DNA from 3 places in the Xanthobacter sp. 126 genome. Region 1 is predicted to be linked to each of the others. Evidence: riboswitches for the same ligand, from Rfam matches in the RefSeq annotation. Region 1 holds a riboswitch; each other region holds the start of a gene.

What was found. Region 1 has a riboswitch for cobalamin ahead of XAN126_RS0118870 (ribonucleoside-diphosphate reductase subunit alpha). Riboswitches for the same ligand answer to the same signal wherever they lie in the genome.
Region 2: linked by a shared signal. The riboswitch ahead of XAN126_RS0108830 (TonB-dependent receptor) and the one ahead of XAN126_RS0118870 (ribonucleoside-diphosphate reductase subunit alpha) in region 1 are both predicted to bind cobalamin.
Region 3: linked by a shared signal. The riboswitch ahead of XAN126_RS0113060 (energy-coupling factor ABC transporter permease) and the one ahead of XAN126_RS0118870 (ribonucleoside-diphosphate reductase subunit alpha) in region 1 are both predicted to bind cobalamin.

The regions. Positions count from the first base shown of each region.
Region 1 covers NZ_JAFO01000001.1:3,970,414-3,977,599, forward strand. The annotation lists gene XAN126_RS0118870 (ribonucleoside-diphosphate reductase subunit alpha) at 1-2,465, opposite strand, end outside; cobalamin riboswitch at 2,619-2,817, opposite strand; gene XAN126_RS0118875 (D-amino acid dehydrogenase) at 2,975-4,228, opposite strand; gene alr (alanine racemase) at 4,261-5,400, opposite strand; gene XAN126_RS0118885 (Lrp/AsnC family transcriptional regulator) at 5,529-6,005, shown strand; gene XAN126_RS0118890 (TolC family protein) at 6,155-7,186, opposite strand, start outside.
Region 2 covers NZ_JAFO01000001.1:1,849,849-1,857,034, forward strand. The annotation lists gene XAN126_RS0108810 (ABC transporter ATP-binding protein) at 48-770, opposite strand; gene XAN126_RS0108815 (branched-chain amino acid ABC transporter ATP-binding protein/permease) at 781-2,772, opposite strand; gene XAN126_RS0108820 (branched-chain amino acid ABC transporter permease) at 2,778-3,677, opposite strand; gene XAN126_RS0108825 (ABC transporter substrate-binding protein) at 4,064-5,284, opposite strand; cobalamin riboswitch at 5,612-5,812, shown strand; gene XAN126_RS0108830 (TonB-dependent receptor) at 5,918-7,186, shown strand, end outside.
Region 3 covers NZ_JAFO01000001.1:2,726,376-2,733,561, reverse strand. The annotation lists gene XAN126_RS26340 (autotransporter outer membrane beta-barrel domain-containing protein) at 1-1,134, shown strand, start outside; gene XAN126_RS0113070 (hypothetical protein) at 1,150-1,605, shown strand; gene XAN126_RS0113065 (copper chaperone PCu(A)C) at 1,750-2,241, shown strand; cobalamin riboswitch at 2,334-2,576, shown strand; gene XAN126_RS0113060 (energy-coupling factor ABC transporter permease) at 2,613-3,296, shown strand; gene XAN126_RS0113055 (DUF983 domain-containing protein) at 3,357-3,941, opposite strand; gene XAN126_RS0113050 (hypothetical protein) at 4,019-4,396, opposite strand; gene XAN126_RS0113045 (aldo/keto reductase) at 4,543-5,379, shown strand; gene XAN126_RS0113040 (cation transporter) at 5,432-6,343, opposite strand; gene XAN126_RS0113035 (TIGR02281 family clan AA aspartic protease) at 6,412-7,128, opposite strand; gene XAN126_RS0113030 (DUF1289 domain-containing protein) at 7,135-7,186, opposite strand, start outside.

The sequences.
Region 1 (7,186 bases):
ACGATCTCGCCCAGGCTGCCATCGAAATATTTGAGGTCGGAGACCATCACCTCGTCCCAGAGCCCCCGCGCCTTGAGGTCATGGACGAGAGCGGCATTCACCACGGTGAAGTCGCCCGACATGTTCGATTTGACATAGAGGTTCTGATACGCCGGCTCGATGGACTGGCTGACACCGCAGATGTTCGAGATGGTGGCCGTGGGCGCGATGGCCATGCAGTTGGAATTGCGCATGCCGGTCTCCATGACCCGCGCACGCAGGCTGTCCCAGTCGAGGGTCCGCGACCGGTCGAAATCCGCACCGCCGCGCGCCTCGGCGAGCCGTTCGAGGGAGTCGATGGGCAGGATGCCCTGCGACCAGAGCGAGCCCGGGAAGCTCGGATAGCGCCCGCGCTCGGCAGCGAGATCCACTGAGGCGGAGATGGCATGGAAGGAGATCGCCTCCATGCTCTCATCCGCGAAACGCATCGCAGCGCCCGAACCGTAGGGGCGGCGAAGCGCCTGAAGCGCATCCTGGAAGCCCATGATGCCGAGGCCGACGGGACGATGCCGGAGGTTGGAGCGGCGCGCCTCGGGGATGGTGTAGAAATTGATGTCGATGACGTTGTCCAGCATGCGCATGGCGGTGCGCACCGTGCGCGCCAGCTTCTCCATATCCAGGCGGCCATCGGCGATATGGGAGAACAGGTTGACCGAGCCGAGATTGCAGACCGCCACCTCGTCGTCCGAGGTATTCAGCGTGATTTCGGTGCACAGGTTGGAGGAATGCACCACGCCCGCATGCTGCTGGGGTGAGCGGATATTGCACGGGTCCTTGAAGGTGATCCACGGATGGCCGGTCTCGAACAGCATGGTCAGCATGCGCCGCCACAGATCGAGCGCCCGCAGATGCTTGAAGACCTTCATCTCGCCCCGCGCTGCCCGCGCTTCATAGGTGAGATAGGCGGTCTTGAATGCCGGACCGTAAAGGTCGTGGAGATCGGGCGTCTCATCGGGGGAGAACAGGGTCCATGCACCGTCCTCTTCCACCCGCTCCATGAACAGGTCCGGCACCCAGTTTGCGGTGTTCATGTCATGGGTGCGGCGGCGCTCATCGCCCGTGTTCTTGCGCAGGTCGAGGAAGTCCTCGATGTCCACATGCCAGGTTTCCAGATAGGCACAGACCGCGCCCTTGCGCTTGCCGCCCTGGTTGACCGCGATGGCGGTGTCGTTCGCCACCTTCAGGAACGGCACCACGCCCTGGCTCTCGCCATTGGTCCCCTTGATGTGGGCACCGAGGCCGCGCACCCGGGTCCAGTCATTGCCGAGGCCGCCGGAATATTTGGCGAGCAGCGCATTGTCCTTCACCGCCTTGAAGATGCCGTCGAGGTCATCCGCCACCGTGGTGAGGAAGCAGGAGGAGAGCTGGGCGCGCAGCGTCCCGGCATTGAACAAAGTCGGCGTCGAGGCCATGAAGTCGAAGGAGGAGAGGAGATCGTAGAATTCGATCGCCCGCGCCTCCCGGTCGATCTCGCGCAACGCGAGGCCCATCGCGACACGCATGAAAAAGGCCTGTGGCAGCTCGAAGCGCGTGCCGCAGACATGCAGGAAATAGCGATCGTAGAGCGTCTGGAAGCCCAGATAGTCAAAGGCGAGGTCCCGCTCCGGCTTGAGGGCGGCAGCGAGCCGGGAAAGGTCGAAGCGACCGAGCTCGGGATCGAGCAGGTCATTGGCGATGCCGGTCCGCACATAGGCGCCGAGATAATCGCCGTAGCGCTCCGCCATCTCGGCCTGCGTCGCCTGTTCCGGCCGGCCGGCGACAAAGCTCAGGGCCTCGCGGCGCAGCTTGTCCAGCAGGAGGCGCGCGCTGACCTTGGAATAGTTCGGCTCGGTCTCCACCAGCGTGCGCGCCGCCAGGATGGGCGCCTGCGCCAGCTCATCGAGCGAGATGCCGTCATAGAGGTTGCGTCGCGCCTCGTTGAGCACCGCGGCGGCCGAGACGCCGTCGAGCCCGGCGCAGGCCTCGCCGATGACGGTTGAGAGGCGGCCGGCATCCAGCGGCACCAATACGCCGTCGGAGGTCCTCACATGCAGCACGGCGGCGGCACCACCGCCCGGATGCGCCGCGGCGAGGGCCTTCGCGCGTTCCCGCGCTCGCTCCTCCCGATAGAGCACATAGGCGCGGGCGACCTTGTGATGCTCCCCGCGCATGAGGGCCAGTTCCACCTGGTCCTGCACGTCTTCGATATGGAAGGTCCGGCCGATATCGGGGCGCCGGGTGAGGTTCGCCACGATCTGGTCGGTGAGCCCGGCCACAATGTCGTGGATGCGGCGGGACGCGGCAGCCGACTGTCCCTCCACGGCCAGGAACGCCTTGGTCAGGGCCACCGCGATCTTGGCGGCATCGAACGGCGTGACCGCCCCATTGCGGCGGATGAGCTGATAGCCGGGCGCGCTGGCGACCGCTTCAACGTCAGGGGCCGGCATGGAAAATCTGTGGCTGCCATTGGCGTGGCGTTCGGCTGTCGCTGGCATCATCATCCCCGATGAATGTGGGGACGGAGAGCAGGCGGACGCATGCCGGGACAGGGGGAGGCGCACGCCACCCGCAGCAAGCGCCTCACCGGGACACCCCGCCCGTGGACGTACTGGTGTCGCGGCAGGTCTCCTGGCTCGCGGGTCATCATTCTTGTCCGTCTTCCCAAGGCCATTGGGCCTCAGTGACATGGGTGGACAAGAACTCGCCGCTTACAGTTGCGGGGGCAGCGCCGGCTTTGGACCGGCTTCCCTCTTAGCTCTCGATCTTGCGAGTCGAGAGACCGTGACCACCAGATTTAGTGGCCACTGCGGCGGCAATGTCAATACTTTGCGCCTGCGGAGCCCCCTCCCGCACGGACGGGCCTGACGGCGGAGGTGCGACCTACGGGGATTTTCCCGCCGGAGCCGGCCCGGAGGCGCTCCGGCATACGCGGCGACAGGCGGCTCGCGCCCCCGCCTCAGGCGTAGCGCGAAAGGGCGAGGTCGCCGGCCTCGATGGCGGGACGGCGGCCGTCGATCAGATCCGCCAGCACCGCGCCCGAGCCGCACGCCATGGTCCAGCCGAGCGTGCCATGGCCAGCGTTGATGTAAAGGTTCGAGCAGGAGGTGGCACCGATGATCGGCGTGCCGTCAGGCGTCATGGGCCGCAGGCCGGTCCAGAAATTGACCTCCCGCGTATCCGCGGCCCCGGCGAACAGGTCGCCTACCGAATGCAGCAGGGTGCCGCGGCGCGCGTCGTGAAGGTCGCGGTTGAAACCGGCGATCTCCGCCATGCCGCCCACACGAATGCGGGAGCCGAGGCGGGTGATGGCCACCTTGAAGGTCTCGTCCATCACGGTGGAGATGGGCGCGCGGGCTTCGTCCACGACCGGCATGGTGATGGAATAGCCCTTCACGGGATAGATGGGCAGCCGGAGTCCGAGCGGCGCCAGCAGCGCCGGCGTATAGCTGCCCAGCGCGGCGATGAAGAGATCGCCGGCAATGTCGCCCGTTCCGGTCTCGACCGCCGTCACTTTGCCCGACGCGCGCTTCAGCCCGCGGATGTCCACGCCGAAGCGGAAGGTGACGCCCAGCCCCCGGCACAAATCCGCCAGAGCCTCGGTGAACTTGAAGCAGTCGCCGGTCTCGTCGCCCGGCAGGCGGAGGCCGCCGACGATGCGCTCCGCCGCCTCACCCAGCCCCGGCTCGGCGGCGATGCAGCCGGCACGGTCCAGCACCTCGAACGGCACGCCGTCGGCACGCAGTACCTCGATGTCCTTGGCGATGGCATCGATCTGCTTTTGCCTGCGGAACACTTGCAGAGTGCCCTGCATGCGCTCGTCATAGCGGATGCCGGTCTCGGCCCGCAGGTCGGCGAGGCGATCGCGGCTGTATTCCGCGAGGCGCACCATGCGACCCTTGTTCACCTTGTAGCGTTCGGCGGTGCAGTTGCGGAGCAGGGCCAGCATCCAGCGCCACGTGGCGGCATCGGCGGTGGGATGCAGGATCAGCGGCGCGTGCTTCATGAACAGCCACTTCATCGCCTTCATCGGCACGCCGGGCGCGGCCCAGGGCGAGGAATAGCCGGGTGAGACCTCGCCGGCATTGGCGAAGCTCGTCTCCAGCGCCGGTCCCGGCTGGCGGTCGATGACCGTGACCGAATGGCCGGCCTTCGCGAGATAATAGGCGGAGGTGACGCCGATGACGCCGGCTCCGAGCACGACGATGTTCATGTGAGTTCTCTTTGCGATGTGTTGGCGCGCCGTCAGCGATAGCGGCGGTGATAGCGGCGGCCGAGCTGGGTGAGCAGCTCGTAGGAGATGGTGTCTGCGGCGGCGGCGAGATCCTCGAGGCTCTGATGGGGGCCGATCAGCTCCACCAGCGCGCCCTCGGCCAGCGCGCCTTCCGGCAAGGCGGTCGCATCGACGATGAGGCTGTCCATGGAAACGCGGCCGACCATGGGCAGGCGCACCCCCTCGAACCACGCCGCGCCCCGGTTGCCGAGGCAGCGCGGCAGGCCGTCCGCATAGCCCACCGCGAGGGTGGCAAGACGCATGGTGGCCGGTGCCACGAAGGCGCCACCATAGCCGATGCGGGCACCGGCCGGCACGGTCCGGGTCTGGATCACCCGAATATCGAGCCGTACCACCCGACGCATGGGGTTCTTGCCGGCCGCCGTGGGCGCGCCGCCATAGAGCGCGATGCCCGGCCGTGCCAGCGCACCGTGATAGTCCGCGCCGAGAAACGCGCCGCCGGAATTGGCGAAGGACACCAGCGCATCGGGAAACGCCGCCGCGATGGTCCGCAGGACCCGCAGCTGGTCGTCATTCTGCGGATTGTGCGGCTCGTCCGCACTGGCGAGATGGCTCATGATGGCAAGGATGTCGAGGCCCTCCGCGAGGCCTTCGCGGACAATGACACCAGCCTCCTCGGGCGCCATGCCGAGGCGGGACATGCCGCTGTCGAACTGCAGCACGGCGGGCAGCTTTTCGCCCCGCGCCGCCGCTGTCCGCGCCCAGCGCGCCAACTGGTCGAGGCTGTTGATGACCGGAACGATGCCAGCCGCCGCGCACGCCCCCTCGGAACCGGGCATGAGGCCGTTCAGCACATAAAGCCGGGGCTGGGCGAAGCCTCGCGCGCCATGCTCACCGCGCACCGCGGGCAGCAGCTCCAGCGCTTCACCCAGATGGGCGACGAAGAAATCCCGGCAGCCGGCGGCGATCAGCTCGGGGACCACATCGAACGCACCGAGGCCATAGGCATTCGCCTTCACCACCGCCGCGGCCCGCGCGGGCGCCACCTGCGTACGCAGGCGGCGGTAGTTGTCCGCCAAAGCTCCGCAATCGATGGTCAGCACGCCACCGGCGGCTGCGCTCGTGTCGAACTGTGAGATCGTGCCATGCATCGTCCGCCCTCTTGCGACCGCCTACAAGGCTAGCGCAAGGACTGCGCACAATCCGGGCTTTATGAGCGCGATAGCTGCGATATGATCGTATCAACGCAACATTTTGGCATGAATTCGAAGAATCACGCATGCGCAGTCTGGACGCCATCGACCATGCCATCATCCGCCAGCTGCTGCTGAACGCGCGCATCAGCACCACGGACCTTGCGGCGGAGGTCGGCCTCTCGCCGTCCTCCTGCCTGCGGCGTATCCGCCTTCTGGAAACCAGTGGCGCCATCAAGGGCTACACGGCCATCGTCGACCGCACCTCTCCGGACGCCGGCATGTCGGTGATGGTGGACATTACCCTCGAACGGCAGACGGAAGACTTCCTGCGCCGGTTCGAGAGCGCCGTGCGCAAATATCCGGAGATCCGGGAGTGTTACCTGATGACCGGGGGCGCCGATTATCGTCTGCGGGTCGAAGTGGAGACCGCCGGCGATTTCGAGCGCGTGCATACGGATATTCTCTCCACCCTGCCGGGCGTGCTGCGCATCCATTCCAGCTTCGCCATCCGCAACGTGCTCGCCACCCGCGCTCGTCCTCGGCGCAGCGGAACCGCCTGAGAACGCCCCTGCAACGCCCGCGCTCAGGTGTGGCGAGCGGCGTGGTCGTCCATGGCAACGTGCCCTCATCAGGGCATGTGGGATGACAGGCGCGCATGTCGCCGCTCGTCCAGGCCGGATCCGGCGACGCAAGTCGGGGCAGAGCGGTGTTACCGCGCCACCAATCCCATGGGGACATCACGCGACGTCATGGCGCCAAGGACGAAGGCGAGGTTGGCTGCCGCTGCCAGAGAGGCGGCGTGGGCATCCGAGCGGGCCTGGCGGGCAACGAGCAGACCGCTGTCCGCAGCCGTGGCCACCGATATGTTGCCCACCCCCGCCTTGTAGGCGGAGAGCGCCGCGTCGTAGGTGACGGCTGCCGCGTCCGCGAGGGCGCTTGCTGCGCGGTAGGAGGCGAGCGCCGAGCGCAGCGTATTGGCGCTGGCGACGATCTCGCGGGCGGCCGCGTCCCGCACCTTCTCGAAGCCCGCTTCGGTCGCCGCGGCGAGGGACTGCGCATTCTGCACCTGCGCCGCCCTGAGCCCGCCGTCGAAGATGGGCACGGTCGCCCCGACCATCACGCCTGACGCAGAGGAGATCTGCCCGATGTTCGGCAACCCGGACGCCGAGAGGCTGGTATTGCCGGTGGCGGCCACGGCGCTGAGATAAACCTTGGGCAGGAATTCCGCCTGCGCCGCGGCGATGCCCGACTGGCTCGCCTTCATCGCCGAGAAGGAGGCGAGCACGTCCGGCCGGCGGGCAAGGGCGGCCTCGATCATCTTCTCCGTCGGTGTCCCGATGCTCTCGGGCAGGCTGCGCCCAGTCGCCGGCCGCACCCGGATCTGCGTGACCGGGCTCACCCCCACGGCACCGAGCAGCACCTGATAGGCATCCCGCTCGCCACCCTCGGCCTGCACGAGGGCAAAGCGCGACTGCGCCATCTGCTGGCGCGCCTGCGCCACCTCCACCGTGTTCCCGATGCCGTTCTTCAGCCGCGCCTCCGCCGCATCGAGAATGTCGCGGCTGTTGGCGAGGGTCTGGGTGGCGGCGTCGACCCGGCTGCGCGCGGCCCCGTAGAGGAAATAGCTGCGCGTGACATCGTAGATGATCTTCTGATGGACGCCGTTGAACAGCACGTTGGCGGCGTTGGAATTTTCCTTCGCCGTCTGGTGCAGCGCGCTGCGCTGGCCGAAGTCGAAGAC
Region 2 (7,186 bases), 2.1 Mb from region 1:
AAAGGCGCCCGTGGGGGCGCCCTTCGCATGGGTTCAGGCGGTTGCCCTCAGTGGGCGTGGCCGAGATAGGCGGCGCGCACGGCGGCGTCGTTGCGCAGGGCTTCGGCCGGGCCTTTCGCGGCGACGCGGCCGTTTTCCAGCACATAGCCGAAGTCGGCCACCTCCAGCGCGGCGGCGGCGAACTGCTCCACCAGCAGCATGGTGATCTTCTGCTCCTTGAGCCGCGCGATGGTGGCGAACACCTCCGCCACGAGGCGCGGGGCGAGGCCCATGGAGGGCTCGTCCAGCAGCAGCACGCGCGGGTTCAGCATCAGCGCGCGGGCCATGGCGAGCATCTGCTGCTCGCCGCCGGAGAGGGTGCCGGCGAGCTGCGCGCGGCGCTCGGCGAGGCGCGGGAAGAGGGTGAACATGCGGTCGAGGTCGCCCTCCACGTCGCCGCGCTCCCGCGCCCCGGTGAGGCGGGGGAAGGCGCCGAGCAGCAGGTTGTCCTTCACGCTCTGGGTGGGGAACACGCGCCGGCCCTCGGGCGAGTGGGCGAGGCCCTTCTTGGTGATCTTGAAGGAGGGCTGGCCGGTGAGGTCCTCCCCGCCGAGGCGCACCGTGCCCGATTCCGGCACGATCATGCCGGAGATGGCGCGCAGCGTGGTCGTCTTGCCGGCACCGTTGGAGCCGATGAGGGTGACGAGCCGGCCCTCCTCCACATGGAGGGAGAGGCCGTGCAGCACCTTCACCTTGCCGTAGCCGGCGACGAGATCGTTCACTTCGAGCATGGCGATCTCCTCATTCCGCCGCAGCGGCGACGCCGCCGAGATAGGCCTCGATGACGCGCTCGTTGGCCTGCACCTCGGCCGGCTTTCCTTCAGCGATCTTCTGGCCGAAATCGAGCACCGTCACCGTGTCGCACAGGCCCATGACCACATCCATGTGATGCTCGATGAGCACGATGGTGAGCCCCGCGTGGCGCACCTTCCGAATGATCTCCACGAGGTGCTTGATATCAGGCGCGGTGAGGCCGGCGGCCGGCTCGTCGAGTAGCAGAAGAGCCGGGTCGAGGGCCAGCGCGCGGGCGATTTCGAGCAGGCGCTGCTTGCCGTAGGGCAGGTTGCGCGCCTCCTCGTTGGCGAGATCCGCGAGGCCGACGAAGTGGAGCAGGCTCATGGCCCGCTCGCGCGCCGCCTTCTCCTCCCGCCTTATGCGCGGCAGGCCCAGCGCAACCTCGGCGAAAGTCGCCTGATAGGTGTGGTGGAGGCCCACCAGCACGTTCTCGATGAGCGTCAGCTCGGCGAAGAGCTGCACGTTCTGGAAGGTGCGGGCGATGCCCTCACTGGCGATGTCGGCGGAGGTCTTGCCGGTCACCGCCTGCCCCTTGAACCGGACGGCGCCGGCGGTGGGCACATAGATGCCGGTGAGCACGTTCATCATGGTGCTCTTGCCGGAGCCGTTCGGCCCGATGAGGCCGTGGATGGTGCCGGGCTTCACCTCGATGGACACCTGATCCAGCGCCCGGAGGCCGCCGAACTGCATCACCACATTGTCCACGTGGAGCAGCACGCCCTCATGGCCCTCATGCGAGGCGGTGACGGCCTTGCCGTGGGTGTCGGCATGGATGACCGCGTGGGTCTGCACGAGGCTCGGCCAGAGCTGGGCGGCGGCGCGCTTCAGGAAGCCGACGATGCCATCCGGCAGGTAGTAGACCACGAACAGGATCATCACGCCGAAGACGGCGAGCTTGTAGTCCGTGATCTTCTGCAGCAGCAGCGAGAAGACGAAGAAGGCGAGGCACAGCACCACGGGGATGGCGTTGCGCACCCGGTTCTCCGGGTCTTTCACGAAGGCCCGCGCGCCGGCGATGACGGCGATGAGCGCGATGGTGCCGGCGATGTAGCGGAACAGCTCGATGTCGGAGAGTAGGTTCGGCAGGAACACGATGATCACCGCGCCGAGGATGGGCCCCAGCCGTGACTTGCGCCCGCCCACCGTGACGGCGAGCAGGAACTGCACCGAGAGCTCGAAGCCGAAATTGTTCGGCGCGATATATTGCTCGGAATAGGCGAACAGCGCCCCGGCGAGGCCCGCGAGGCCGGCGGAGACCACGAAGGCCAGCACCTTGTGCTTGTACACCGACACGCCCATGCAGTCGGACGCGATGGGGCTGTCGCGCAGCGCCTCGAACGCCCGGCCGAGGTGGGAGGCGAGGATGCGGTTGATGATGATGAGCGTCAGCACCAGCGCGATGGCGGCGATGTAGTAATATTCCACTTCCTTCATGCGCTTCAGCGACATGTCGAACAGCGGAATGCTGTCGCCGAGCCAGCGCAGGTCGAGGAAGAGGGGCGTCGTCAGCTTGATGCCGAGCGGGCCGTTGGTGAGATCCGTCATCTCGTTGATGAGGATCTGGACGATGGTGCCGAAGGCCAAAGTCACCATGGCGAGATAGGGGCCGGTGACGCGCAGCGCCGGCAGCGCCAGCACCACGCCGAACACCGACGCGACGATGATCGCCAGCGGCAGCGCCGGCCAGAAGCCGATGCCGAAATGCATGGCGAGGCAGCCGGCTGTGTAGGCGCCGATGCCGAACAGCGCGGCATGGCCGATGGACACCTCGCCCGTATAGCCGAACACCACATCGAGCCCGAGCAGCAGGATCGAGAAGATGGCGATGGTGACGAGCAGGTGCAGGTAATAGGGGCTCGTCACCACGAAGGGCAGCACGACGAGCACCGCGAGGCCGAGGAGCGACCCCGTGGAGGAAAGGAGGCGGCGCGCGAGCATGGGGCTCAGACCTTCTTGATGGTGGCGCGGCCGAACAGGCCCGAGGGCTTCAGCGAGAGCACCAGCAGCAACAGGACGAGGCCGGGCACGTCCTTGTATCCGGTGGAGATGTAATAACCGGTCAGCGTCTCGGTGATGCCGAGGATGAGGCCGCCGACGATGACGCCCATGCCGCTGGACAGGCCGCCGATGATGGCCACCGCGAACGCCTTCAGCCCCAGCACCGCGCCCATGGTGGCGCCGGTGAGGGTGACGGGGGCGATGAGCACGCCGGCAAAGGCGGCGGTCATGGAGGAGAGGGCATAGGAGAAGGTGATGACGCGCCGCGTGTCGATGCCCATCAGGCCCGCCGCGTCGCGGTCATTGGCGGTGGCCACCACGGCCTTGCCGAAGATGGACCGCCGGTTGAAGATTTCCACCGCCAGCATGATGGCGAGCGCGCCGAGGACGATGGCGATCTCCATGGGCTGGATGCGCACCGGCCCGATGGTGAGGGCGGCCTCCGGCAGCGGGGAGGGGAAGCGCAGGGCGTCACGGCCCCAGATGTTCTCGGCGAGATTGCGGAAGATGATGCCCAGCGCAATGGTCGCCATGATCCAGCCGGCTTCCGACTTCGCCTTCACCGCCTGCCGCACGCCGAGCCATTCCACCACCGCGCCCTGCGCGAGGCCGAAGGCGAAGACGATGGGCAGCATGAGCAGGTAGGCCCACAGGGTGCCGAGCGCCTGCCCAATGAGGAAATTGATGGTGGTGAGGCCCACCAGAGCCCCCAGCATCAGGGCCTCGCCCTGGCCGAAGTTCAGGGTTTTCGAGGTGGCGAAGGTGAGCTGGTAGCTGAAGGCGATGACGCCGTAGATCATGCCTACGGCGATGCCGCTCACGATGAGCTGCGACAGGACGTTCATGACGGTCTCCGGAAGGGGGCGCGGCCCCCGCGTCGGGGCAGGGTTCCGGGCGAACCGGCCGCCACGCTCTATTGGCGCGGCGATCCGAATGGTGTGGGCGAAGGGGCGGGTGGCGGTCGGGGGAAGGGGCTGCCAGAGCCCACCCCCGCCGGCCCCTCCCAGTGCCGTCATGCCCCGGCTTGTCCGGAAGTCGGCTGTTGCCGACTTCCGTCTCTGGCGTCGGAACCCGGCAACAGCCGGGTTCCGGGGCATCCACTTCGCCGCTGGGCCGGCGCCCTTTCATCAGAGCGGCCTCCCCGACTTTCCGTGGGTCCCCCGGACAAGCCGGGGGACGACGGTGCACACGGTGGCTGGGTCAGCGAACCGGAACTCGAGCCCTCTCAGCCTCAGTTCTTGGGCTTCACCCGCACCGCCTTGTCGCCGGCGATGTCTTCGGGATGGGCGGCGACGACGCGGCCGTCCTTGACGAGGCCGAACACCGGGATGTTGGCGGTGATGGCTTCGTGGTCGGTGGCGGAGAAGGGCTTGTCGTAGACGGTAACGACGCCCTCGACCTTGGTGTTGAGGTTTTCCAAGGCGTCGCGGACCTTGCGGCCGTCGGTGGAGCCCGCCTGCTTGATGGCGGCGGCGAGCAGCAGCACCGAATCATAGCCCTGCGCGGCCGACACCGGCGAGGGCATGCGGTCGATCTTGTAGGCGGCCTGATAGGCCTCGATGAACGCCTTGCGCTTGGGGGTGTCGGGCAGCTGGATGAAGGTCTGCGGCATCATCGCGCCGTTGCCGTTGGCACCGGCGGTGTCGATGAAGTTGGCCATGGAGAGCGTCCACGAGCCGATCATCGGCACCTTCCAGCCGAGCTTGGCCATGCCGTTGGCGATCTGCGCCAGCTCGGGGCCGATGGCGTAGGTCAGCACCACGTCGGCGCCGGCTTCCTTGGCGCGCAGCAGCTGCGCGGTCATGTCGGTGTCGCCGATGTTGAACTTCTCTTCGGCGACCGGCTTCACGCCCATGGTGGCGAGGGCCTTCACCAGATCGGCGCGGCCGAGCTGGCCGTAATTGGTGGAGTCGGCGAGGATGGCCGGCTTCTTGAAGCCCTGCCGCTTCACCGCTTCCTCGGCGATCATGGCGCTCTGGATGGCGTCATTGGCGGAGGTGCGGAAGATGTAGTTGTTCTTGTTGTCCGGCGGCACGAACTGCTTGGAGATCAGGGTGCCGGTGGCCACGTTGTTGATCACCGGAATCTCGGCTTCCTGATAGAAGCGCTGGGAGGCGAGGGCCACGCCGGTGTTGATGTAGCCGAGGGTGGCGACGACGCCTTCCTTGTTGATCAGCTCCTGGGCGATCTGCACGCCCACCTCGTTCTTGGCCTCGTCATCGCGCTCGATGAGCTGCAACGGACGGCCGAGCACGCCGCCGGCCTTGTTGACCTCGTCCACGGCGAGCTTCACGCCGTCGCGCATGCTGACGCCCATGGAGGACGAGCCGCCGGTGAAGGGGCCGGTCAGGCCGATTTTGATGGGGTCGGCGGCGTAAGCTGCACCGGAAAAGGCAAGCCCGAAAACGGCAACGCCTGCGGCCAAAGCCGCGACCATGCTCCTCAGTCGCATCTTCTACTCCCTGTGTTCCCGATTATTCGGTTATTATACTTTTGTAGTGCCCGCCCGCTCGGTGGCGGGGCGGCTCTCAATCGTTTAAGCGAATTGAGCGGGGCGCGCCACCATAACCTAGCGGAATGTCGGGTGCGGCCTTTGCTGCTGCCGTTTTTGCAGGCAGCCACACGCTCGCGATACGGGTCGCCGGTGATTTCGGACCACGCATTTTTGAAGCAATGAGCAAGATGTGATCGCGCGATACGCCTCCCGACGCGGTCTTTCCGCAGGTGCGCGCAGTCTTTCGCATCTGCGAAGGTGCCGTTGACGCAGGGGGCGGCCGCCGCCTATGGTCGCGGTGACGGTTCCCGCAAGGGATCAAAAGGGAACGCGGTGCTCCGGTCTCACCGGAAATGCCGTGGCTGCCCCCGCAACTGTAAGCGGCGAGTCCTCTGCCATCAGCCACTGGGTCGCGAGACCTGGGAAGGCGGCAGTCTGGGCGATGACCCGCGAGCCAGGAGACCTGCCGTCAGCCGTGGTCACGCGCGAGCACGTCGGGCGGGGTTCTCCTGATGGCGGTTTTTCCGGGCCTAATGTGGCCGGGGATGCCTCGTTCGCGGTGACGGACCACCCGTGCCGTCGAGTGCCTTCATGTCTTCCGCCGTCCAATCCCGATCCCGCCGCGCGCTGCCGGCCGCGGCCCTGCTCACGCTCGCCTGTGTTCCGCTTGCCTGTGTTGCGCCCGCGCTCGCCCAGACGGCGGACGACCAGAATGCGGGCGACCTGCCCACCATCGTCGTCAGCGCCACCGGCATTCCCACGCCCGAGAACGAGGTGGCGAGCTCCGTCAGCATCGTCACGGAGCAGGACATCGCCCGCAACCAGCAGCGCACCCTGCCGGACGTGCTGCAATCGCTGCCCGGCCTCAACGTGGTGCAGACGGGCGGGCCGGGCGGCACCACCTCGGTGTTCATCCGCGGCACCAATTCCAACCATGTGAAGGTGCTGATCGACGGCATCGATGCCGGAAATCCCGCCGCCACCAACGGCGCGTTCGACTTCGGCAAGCTGCTGGCGTCCGATCTCGAGCGGGTGGAGGTGCTGCGCGGCCCGCAGTCCGGCCTCTACGGCTCGGATGCCATCGGCGGCGTCATCTCCATCACCACCAAGAAGGGGGAGGGGCCGCCCAAGGTTTCCGCCTATGCGGAGGGCGGCGCGCTCGGCACCTTCAACCAGTATGCGAGCCTCACCGGCGCCACTGAGAAGCTGGCCTATTCGTTCAACGTCACTCACTTCTCGTCCACCGACATTCCGGTGACGCCGCAGAACATCGCGCCTCCCGGCTGGCCCCTCAATCCCAATGCCTACGACAACTGGACCTATTCCACCCGGCTCGACTGGCAGGCCACCGACACCTTCGCGGTGAATTTCGTCGCCCGCTACATCGACACCAGCCTCGCCTTCACGCCGGACACCTATCCGCCGCCAACCTATGCCGGCATCCCGGCGGCGCTGCGCTCCACGGCCTATGCCAGCATGTTCTTCACCAAGGGGGAGGGCGTGTGGACGGCGCTGGACGGAAGTCTCGTCACCACCTTCGGCGTGAGCGATCTGTCCAGCTCCAACCCGACGGTGGGGCCGAACCCGGACGTGAACGGCACCTATGACGGCGACCGGCAGGTCTATTATGTCCGCTCCAACTATCTGGTGGCGCCGGGCCAGAACCTGCTGGTGGGCGCCGAGCGGCGGAACGAGTCCATGACCTCCTCCACCGCCTATGCCAGCGTGGACGCCTCGACCGGCGACACGGGCGTCTATGCGGAGTACCAGGGCAACCTCTGGAACCGGCTCTTCTTCGCCGCCAATGTGCGCTACGACGCCGACGACAGCTTCGGCGACCACACCACCTTCCGCCTCGCC
Region 3 (7,186 bases), 1.2 Mb from region 1:
ACCTCGCTGACCATCAGCCCCATCGCCCACTTCCTGCCCAAGGGCGTGTGGCTGTCGGGCAACGAGGCATCTGTCGGCGGAAGCCTGCAGCGGGTGTGGGACACCGGCGATGTCGGCGGCATGTCCAAGGTGTTCAACGGCCTCATCGACATCAATTCAGCGCTCGCCTACCAGAGCGCGCTGGGCCAGCTGTCCCCGCAACTGCTCCAGGCCCCGGCGGGGCTGCGCATCGGCGAGAGCCAGGCCTTCCTCGACCGCACCCTGAGCTGCCCCGTGTTCGTGGCATCGAGCACCCAGCTGCGGGAGGACAATTGCGCCTGGGCGCGGATCATCTACGACCACACCGGCCAGACGACCACCTCGCAGATGCAGGGCTATGCCTCCGACAGCCTGATCTTCCAGGCGGGAGTCCAGCACGAGCTGGCCACGGACTGGTTCCTCGCCTTGTCGGGCGCCTACCAGCAGTCGTCGGTCTCCAGTCCCAGCGGCTGGTTCTCGGCCAGCGGCAACGGCGGCGATATCGGCATCGCCCTGAAGCGGCAGTGGGGTCCCTGGCTGTTCTCCGCCGCCGTCGACGCCGGCTGGGTCTCCTATGACAACACCCGGACGATCGGCATCGCCGGCGGCCAGGCCACCAGCAACTCCGATGTGTACAACGTCACCGGCCGGCTGCGGGCGTCCTACGAATTCTCCTTCGCCAACTACTATGTGAGGCCGAGGCTGGACCTCGACCTCATTCACGTGGAGATGCCGGGCTTCAGCGAACTCGGCCGCACGGGAGCCGAGCTGGCGTTGCAGGGATCGAGCCTCACCACCTTCGTCGCCACCCCGGCGGTGGAGTTCGGCGGCCGAATGGATCTGCCGGACGGGGTGGTGCTGCGGCCCTACATGACCCTCGGCGCGTCCTTCGCCTCCAACGATGCCTGGCAGACAACGGCCCGCTTCCTGTGGGCGCCGCAGTCTGCCGGCAGCTTTGTCACCACCACGCCGCTGCCGGACGTGCTGGGCAATCTCGATCTCGGGTTGCAGGCGGTCACCCGCGACAATCTGGAGATCAAGGTGGAGTACGGCCTGAACGTCGGCCAGGATTTCCTGTCCCAGCGCGGCATGGCGCGCTTCGCCGTCCACTTCTGAGGGCGGCGGCGCCGGATGACTTTCTCCGCCGGGCGGTTAACATGCCGGCCGGTGATCAAGGTCCGGGAGCAGCGGGTGGCGAGGTGGCGTGAGGCAGGGTGGGGGCGCGGCGCGTTTTGCGTCTGGCTTGCCTATGCCTTCGTGCTGCAATTGTTCGTCGCGGGCATCGCGCTCGAGCGCTCCGCCGGCACGGCCATGGCCAGCGCATCCGGCGGCAGTGCCCTGTGCGCCCGCAGCACCGGAGTTCCGGACAACACCCCCGAGTCGCCGCAGGCAGACCATTCCGTCTGCTGCACCCTTTGCGCCTTCCATTCTCTGGCGCCGATCCTTCCGGTTGCTGCCGACGCCGGACGTCCTGTCGCGACCCCCGCGATTTCCGAGCGGGCGGCCGTTGCCGCCGCAGAAGGAAGTGGTCGCGACCGCCGCGAGCCGCGGTCCTCGCAGGGTCCCCCCTCGACGCCTGACCCCTGACGCCTTCGAAGGCCGAATCTGCCCCGCCTGCGCGGCCACGCCATCGCGTGTCCGGCTCAGGTGGCGGGCGGCTAATCAAAGTCCAACCAGCAGGTTCATCCCGCCATGGGGCAGGAGCCCCACCGGCGCAACCAAGGAGCACCCATGTCCATTTTCCATCTCACCCGCCGTGCCGTGATGGCCGCTGCCGTCGCCACCGTCGCCCTGACGGGCGCTGCCGTGGCGCACGACTACAAGGCCGGGACGCTGCAGATTGACCATCCCTGGTCGCGGGCCACGCCCGGCGGCGCCAGCGTCGCCGCGGGCTATCTCGTGGTGAAGAACACCGGCGCCGCACCCGACCGCCTCATCTCCGCCACCGTGCCGTTCGCCGGCCGGGTCGAGATCCACGAGATGGCCATGAAGGACGGCGTCATGATTATGCGCCCGCTCGCCGATGGCCTCACCATCCCGGCCGGCGGCAGCGTCGAGCTGAAGCCGGGCGGCTACCACATCATGTTCATGGACCTGAAGTCTCCCCTCAAGGAGGGCACCTCTGTGGACGGCACGCTGACGTTCGAGAAGGCCGGCACCGTGCCCGTGCAGTTCCAGGTGGAGGGCCTCGGCGCCTCCGGCAGCGCCCATCCCGGCCACTGAGGCCGGCAAGCTTGCCCGCAAGACGCGCCGGGCCGGAAGGTCCCGGCGCGTCTTGCCTGCGGCATTGCTTGACAGCGCGGAGGTGTTCGGTGCCTGCTGCGCGTGCGAACGGTGCTCCGGTTGCCACGGCATCCGGAGTGAAACGGGAATGGGGTAGGGTCTGAACCTGCGCGGAAATCCGTCAGGGCGGCCCGAAGCCCCAACCGCCCCCGCGACTGTGAGCGGCGAGCGATCTTCCAGCATGCCACTGGCCACAGCCCCTAGGGCCGGCCGGGAAGGCGGGGGTGAGCGTAGACCCGCGAGTCAGGAGACCGGCCGGTCGCATGATGAAACCCCTCGGGCCGTCGGGTGAGACGGCAACGGAGACCAGCATGCATATCGAACCCGGACTCGTGGACGGGGCCAAGATCGGCCTCAGCTATGTCACGGCGGCCGCCGCCGGCGGCTATGCCCTGAAGCTTGCCTATGAATCGGCGCGCGAACGCGGCGTCCTATCGCTGGCGGGCCGTACCCTCGCCACCACCGCGCTGGTGTTCAGCTTCTTCGAGGTGCTGCCGCACTATCCGGTGGGCGTCTCGGAAGTGCACCTCATCCTCGGCTCGACCCTGTTTCTGATGTTTGGCGCGGCCCCCGCGGCCCTCGGCCTCGCCTTCGGCCTGCTCGTCCAGGGCCTGTTCTTCGCGCCGTTCGACCTGCCCCAGTACGGGATGAACGTGACGACCCTGCTGGTGCCGCTGTTCGGCGTCGCCGCCGTCGCGCGCCGCATCGTGGCGCCGGGCACGCCCTATGTGGAACTGAAGTACGGGCAGGCGCTCGCGCTCTCCACCACCTATCAGGCCGGCATCGTCGGCTGGGTGGCGTTCTGGGCCGTCTATGGCCAGGGCTTCGCCTCCGAGAACATCGCCTCGGTGGCGACCTTCGGCGGCGCCTATATGCTCGTCATCATCGTCGAGCCGCTGGTGGACCTCGCGGTGCTCGCTGCCGCGAAGGCGCTGCACGGCGCTTTCAAGGGCGGCAACCCGCTGCTGGAGCGCCGGCTCTACGACGCGGCCTGATCGCGGGCCTAACTCTCGGATAAGCGAACGCCGGCGGTGCTCCCGCCGGCGTTCTGCGTTTCAGGGGGCCTCGACCTGTGGGGGCAGGGCGGGGGAGGGCAGGGCGGCCGGGGCTTCCGGGTCCGGCACCAGATGGCGGAGCGGATCGAAGCCGCCCACATGGTTTGCCCAGGCGAGGCCGATGGCGAGGCCCTTGGCGCGGGGCAGCACATGGAAGGCGGTGGCCACGGCCACCAGCTCACTGGCCGCAAGCTCGAGCGCCAGCGGGAGGTCGCTGAGCAGTTCCAGGATCCCGCCCACCAGCGATCCGGCCAGCAGCGCGAGCGGGATTGCAAGGACCGGCACGGCGTTGGTGACGCGGGCATGGCCCAGTGCTTCGCCGCAGTGGGCGCAGCTTTCCGAAACCTGCATCCATCGGCCGAACAGGGCACCCTCGCCGCAGGACGGGCATCGCCCGGACCAGCCGCGCCGCGCCGCCGCCTCGATGGGGCGGGGCGGGTTGAAGCCGTTGGTGTGATAGAGCCGCCGCGGCGCGCGGCGCGCCGGATCGAACGCGGTGCGGGTGACGGTGCCGAATTCCGCCGACATGGCGGCGCGGGCGCGCGCGAGCGCCTCCGAAGGCGCGTGAGATTGCGTGTCTGACATGAACGAAAACCCGAAGGGCCGCATGGGCGGCAGGGACCGGAGGCGTCGGGAGGCTCCCGCGCCGGTTCTGCTTTGGGTCAGGACACAGGAGGGCCACGCGCCTGGGCGCCGCGGGCTTGTTCGGCCGGCCGGCGTTCGCTGCGCGCGGCGAGGTGGGCGATGCGCCGGCCATCGGGTGTCGCCAGCGCGGGTTGCGGCGCCACGGCAAGGCCGGGCGCCGAGGTCAGCACGCAGGCGTCGCAGGGATGGGCCTTGAGAACCGGTCCCGCGTCTCCGCTATTGAGGCAGAGGTCCGGTAGCGACCCGTCCGGCAGCGCATAGGCCGCAAGATCGATCGGCGCTTCGGAGGAGGGCAGGGCGACAGGCTGGTGGGCGAACCCCAGCGTCAGCTGCGCCAGCACGAAAAGTGCTGCAGCGGCCGCCCGCAAGCCCTTGAATCCCAACCCGATGCCCATGCTCCGCTTGTGTGCAACGCGGCAGGAGGGGTCAAGCACGTGAAACTACGCAGCGTCCCCCTGCCGCAGGCCGGCTCTGGACCTCCCAGAAGCAGGCGTTATGGTCGCCCGCAACCAGCCAGCGGAACGAAGCCCGAGGAACCGCCATGACCAATACCGTGACCCTTCCCAATGGCGAGACGGTGCCCGCCCTCGGCCAGGGCACCTGGTACATGGGCGAGCGCTCCACCGCCCGCGCCACCGAGGCGAAGGCATTGCAGCGCGGCATCGACCTCGGCCTCACCCTCATCGACACGGCGGAGATGTATGCCGACGGCGGCGCCGAGGAGGTGGTGGGGGAGGCCATTGCCGGGCGCCGGGATGAGGTGTTCCTTGTCAGCAAGGTCTATCCCCACAATGCCAGCCGGGCCGGCGTCGCCGCCGCCTGCGAGCGCAGCCTGAAGCGGATGAAGACCGACGTGATCGACCTCTATCTCCTCCACTGGCGCGGCAACCATCCCCTCTCGGAGACCGTCGCGGGATTCGAGGCGCTGCAGAAGGCGGGCAAGATCCGCCTCTGGGGCGTGAGCAACCTCGACACGGACGACATGGAGGAGCTGCTCGCGACCAAGGGCGGCACCGCCTGCGCGGCCAATCAGGTGCTCTACAACCCGAGCCGTCGCGGGCCGGAGTTCGACCTGTTCCCGGAGCTGCGCTCCGCGCGCATCCCGGTCATGGCCTACAGCCCCATCGAGCAGGCCCGCCTGCCGCGCGGCGGGGCGCTGGGCAGCGTGGCCAGGAAGCACGGGGTGGACCCGTTCCAGGTGGCTCTGGCGTGGGTGATGCGCAGCGGGGACGTCGTCGCCATTCCCAAGGCGAGCCGCATCGAGCATGTGGAGATGAACGCCGCCGCGCGCGATCTGGTGCTGGACGCCGAAGACCTCGCTGCCATCGACAAGGCCTTCCCCCCGCCGCGCCGCAAGGTGGGGCTGGAGATGCTCTGAAGCATTTTCAAGCGAAGTGGATGCCGGTTCGCGTGAAGAAAATGCATATGCTCTAAGCCGGTCGCGCGTCCGGATCGTAGGGCGCGGCGATGACCACCACGTCGGCGTCGGGAATGGCGGCGGTGAGTGTCTGGCGCAGGCCCTGCGTCACCGAGCTGACATCGGCGATGGTGCGCCCGGGCGCAAAGCCCACCGTGATCTCCACATGGGCGACATTGCCGGACTTGCGGGTCCGAACGCCGATGAGCTGCTCATAGCGATCGAAATAGGCGGCGAGCGCGGCGTTGACCTTCATCTGGAGCGGCTCGGCCAGCGCCCGGTCGAGAAGGTCCGGCAGGGCTTCCGAGATCATGGCGCCGCCGATGACCAGCATGAAGGCCGCGCCGATAAGCCCGCCGATATCGTCGGCGGCCAGCCCCACCTCGGTATGTGGCAGCAGCACGTCGAGGGCGACGCACACGACCACCGTCACCGAGGCGACCGCCTTGGCGATGCGGGCGCGGAACTGGCTGAGCACGATGATGGAGGTGCCCGCGCGCGTCGCCCGCCACAGCGGAACCAGCGGCGCCAGATTCGTGAACAGGTTGTAAATGACGAGCCCGAGGGCGACCGCCACCCAGAAGAACGGCAGCGGCTCGGATTCGGACGAATCCATCACCTTGATTAGGATGAACACGGCCGCGAGCAGCAGCAGCACGCCTATGGCGGCCGCGAACATGCGCTCGAGCTTGCCAATGCCGAAATCGTAGAAATGCATGCGGCCGCGATGGGCAGCGCGCAACGTCACCAGCGCGAGGCCTTCCACCAGAAGCAGCAGGCCGCCGCGCAGGAGTTCCGCCAGCATGGCCAGCGAACCGATCCGCGACACGGTGATGAGGTAGGGCACGAAGACGCTGAAATCGAGAAGGATGGCGAACAGGATCGCCCGTTCCTTCTGGAGATCGGTCGCTGTGGGCACGCGCATCAAGCTTCGCCGTTCAGGCATGAGGAACGCGCGACCCTAACCATGACGAGCAGGGTGCAGAAATACAATCATTTTCCGCCACGCATGACGAGCTTGTCGCCGCGGAACTCGAAGGCGTCCAGCCGCGACAGGAAGCTCATGCCGAGGAGGCTGGTGCGCAATGCGCCGGCGGGAGAGACGAGGGCGGGCACGTGCCGCTCGACGATGCTGCCGATGGTCATGGTGTCCAGCACCACGGCGGCGGCGCGCGTTCGGCCGGCAGCGGTGTCGACGGGCACGTCGTACTTCAGGAAATCCACCGGCAGGCCCACCGCCTGCGCCGCCTCGTGGGTCAGCACGACGGAGGACGCTCCGGTGTCGACCAGCATGCTCACCCCGGAGCCGTTGATGCCGGCGCGCACGGCGAAATCGCCGCCCGCGCCGCGCGTCACCTCCACGATGCTCGTGCCGGTCTGCGCGAGATTGACCGCATAGCCCGGCGCGACCTCGGCCAGCACCTTGCGGCCGACCTGGGCGAGGGGGTCACGATAGGTGTAGCCGAGCGCCAGCAGCACCGCGAGCACCAGCCAGAAGGCGGCGGCCATGAGCGATTCGGCGATCCGGCCGCGAATGATGGACCACGCCGCCGCGCCCACGAACACGGCGATGGAGAGCTGCCCCACCAGCGCGCCGAACTTGTTGATGTCGATGCCGGCCACTTCGCCCTGCTCGTGGTTGACCGCGAGGATGACGCCGCCGGCGAACAGGCCGATCAGGAGGAGCCAGAGGAGACGGTCGCTGCGCATGGCGGCCTATTCCATGAAGGCGTCCGGCGCCGTCTGCCTGAGACGCGCCAGACGGTCG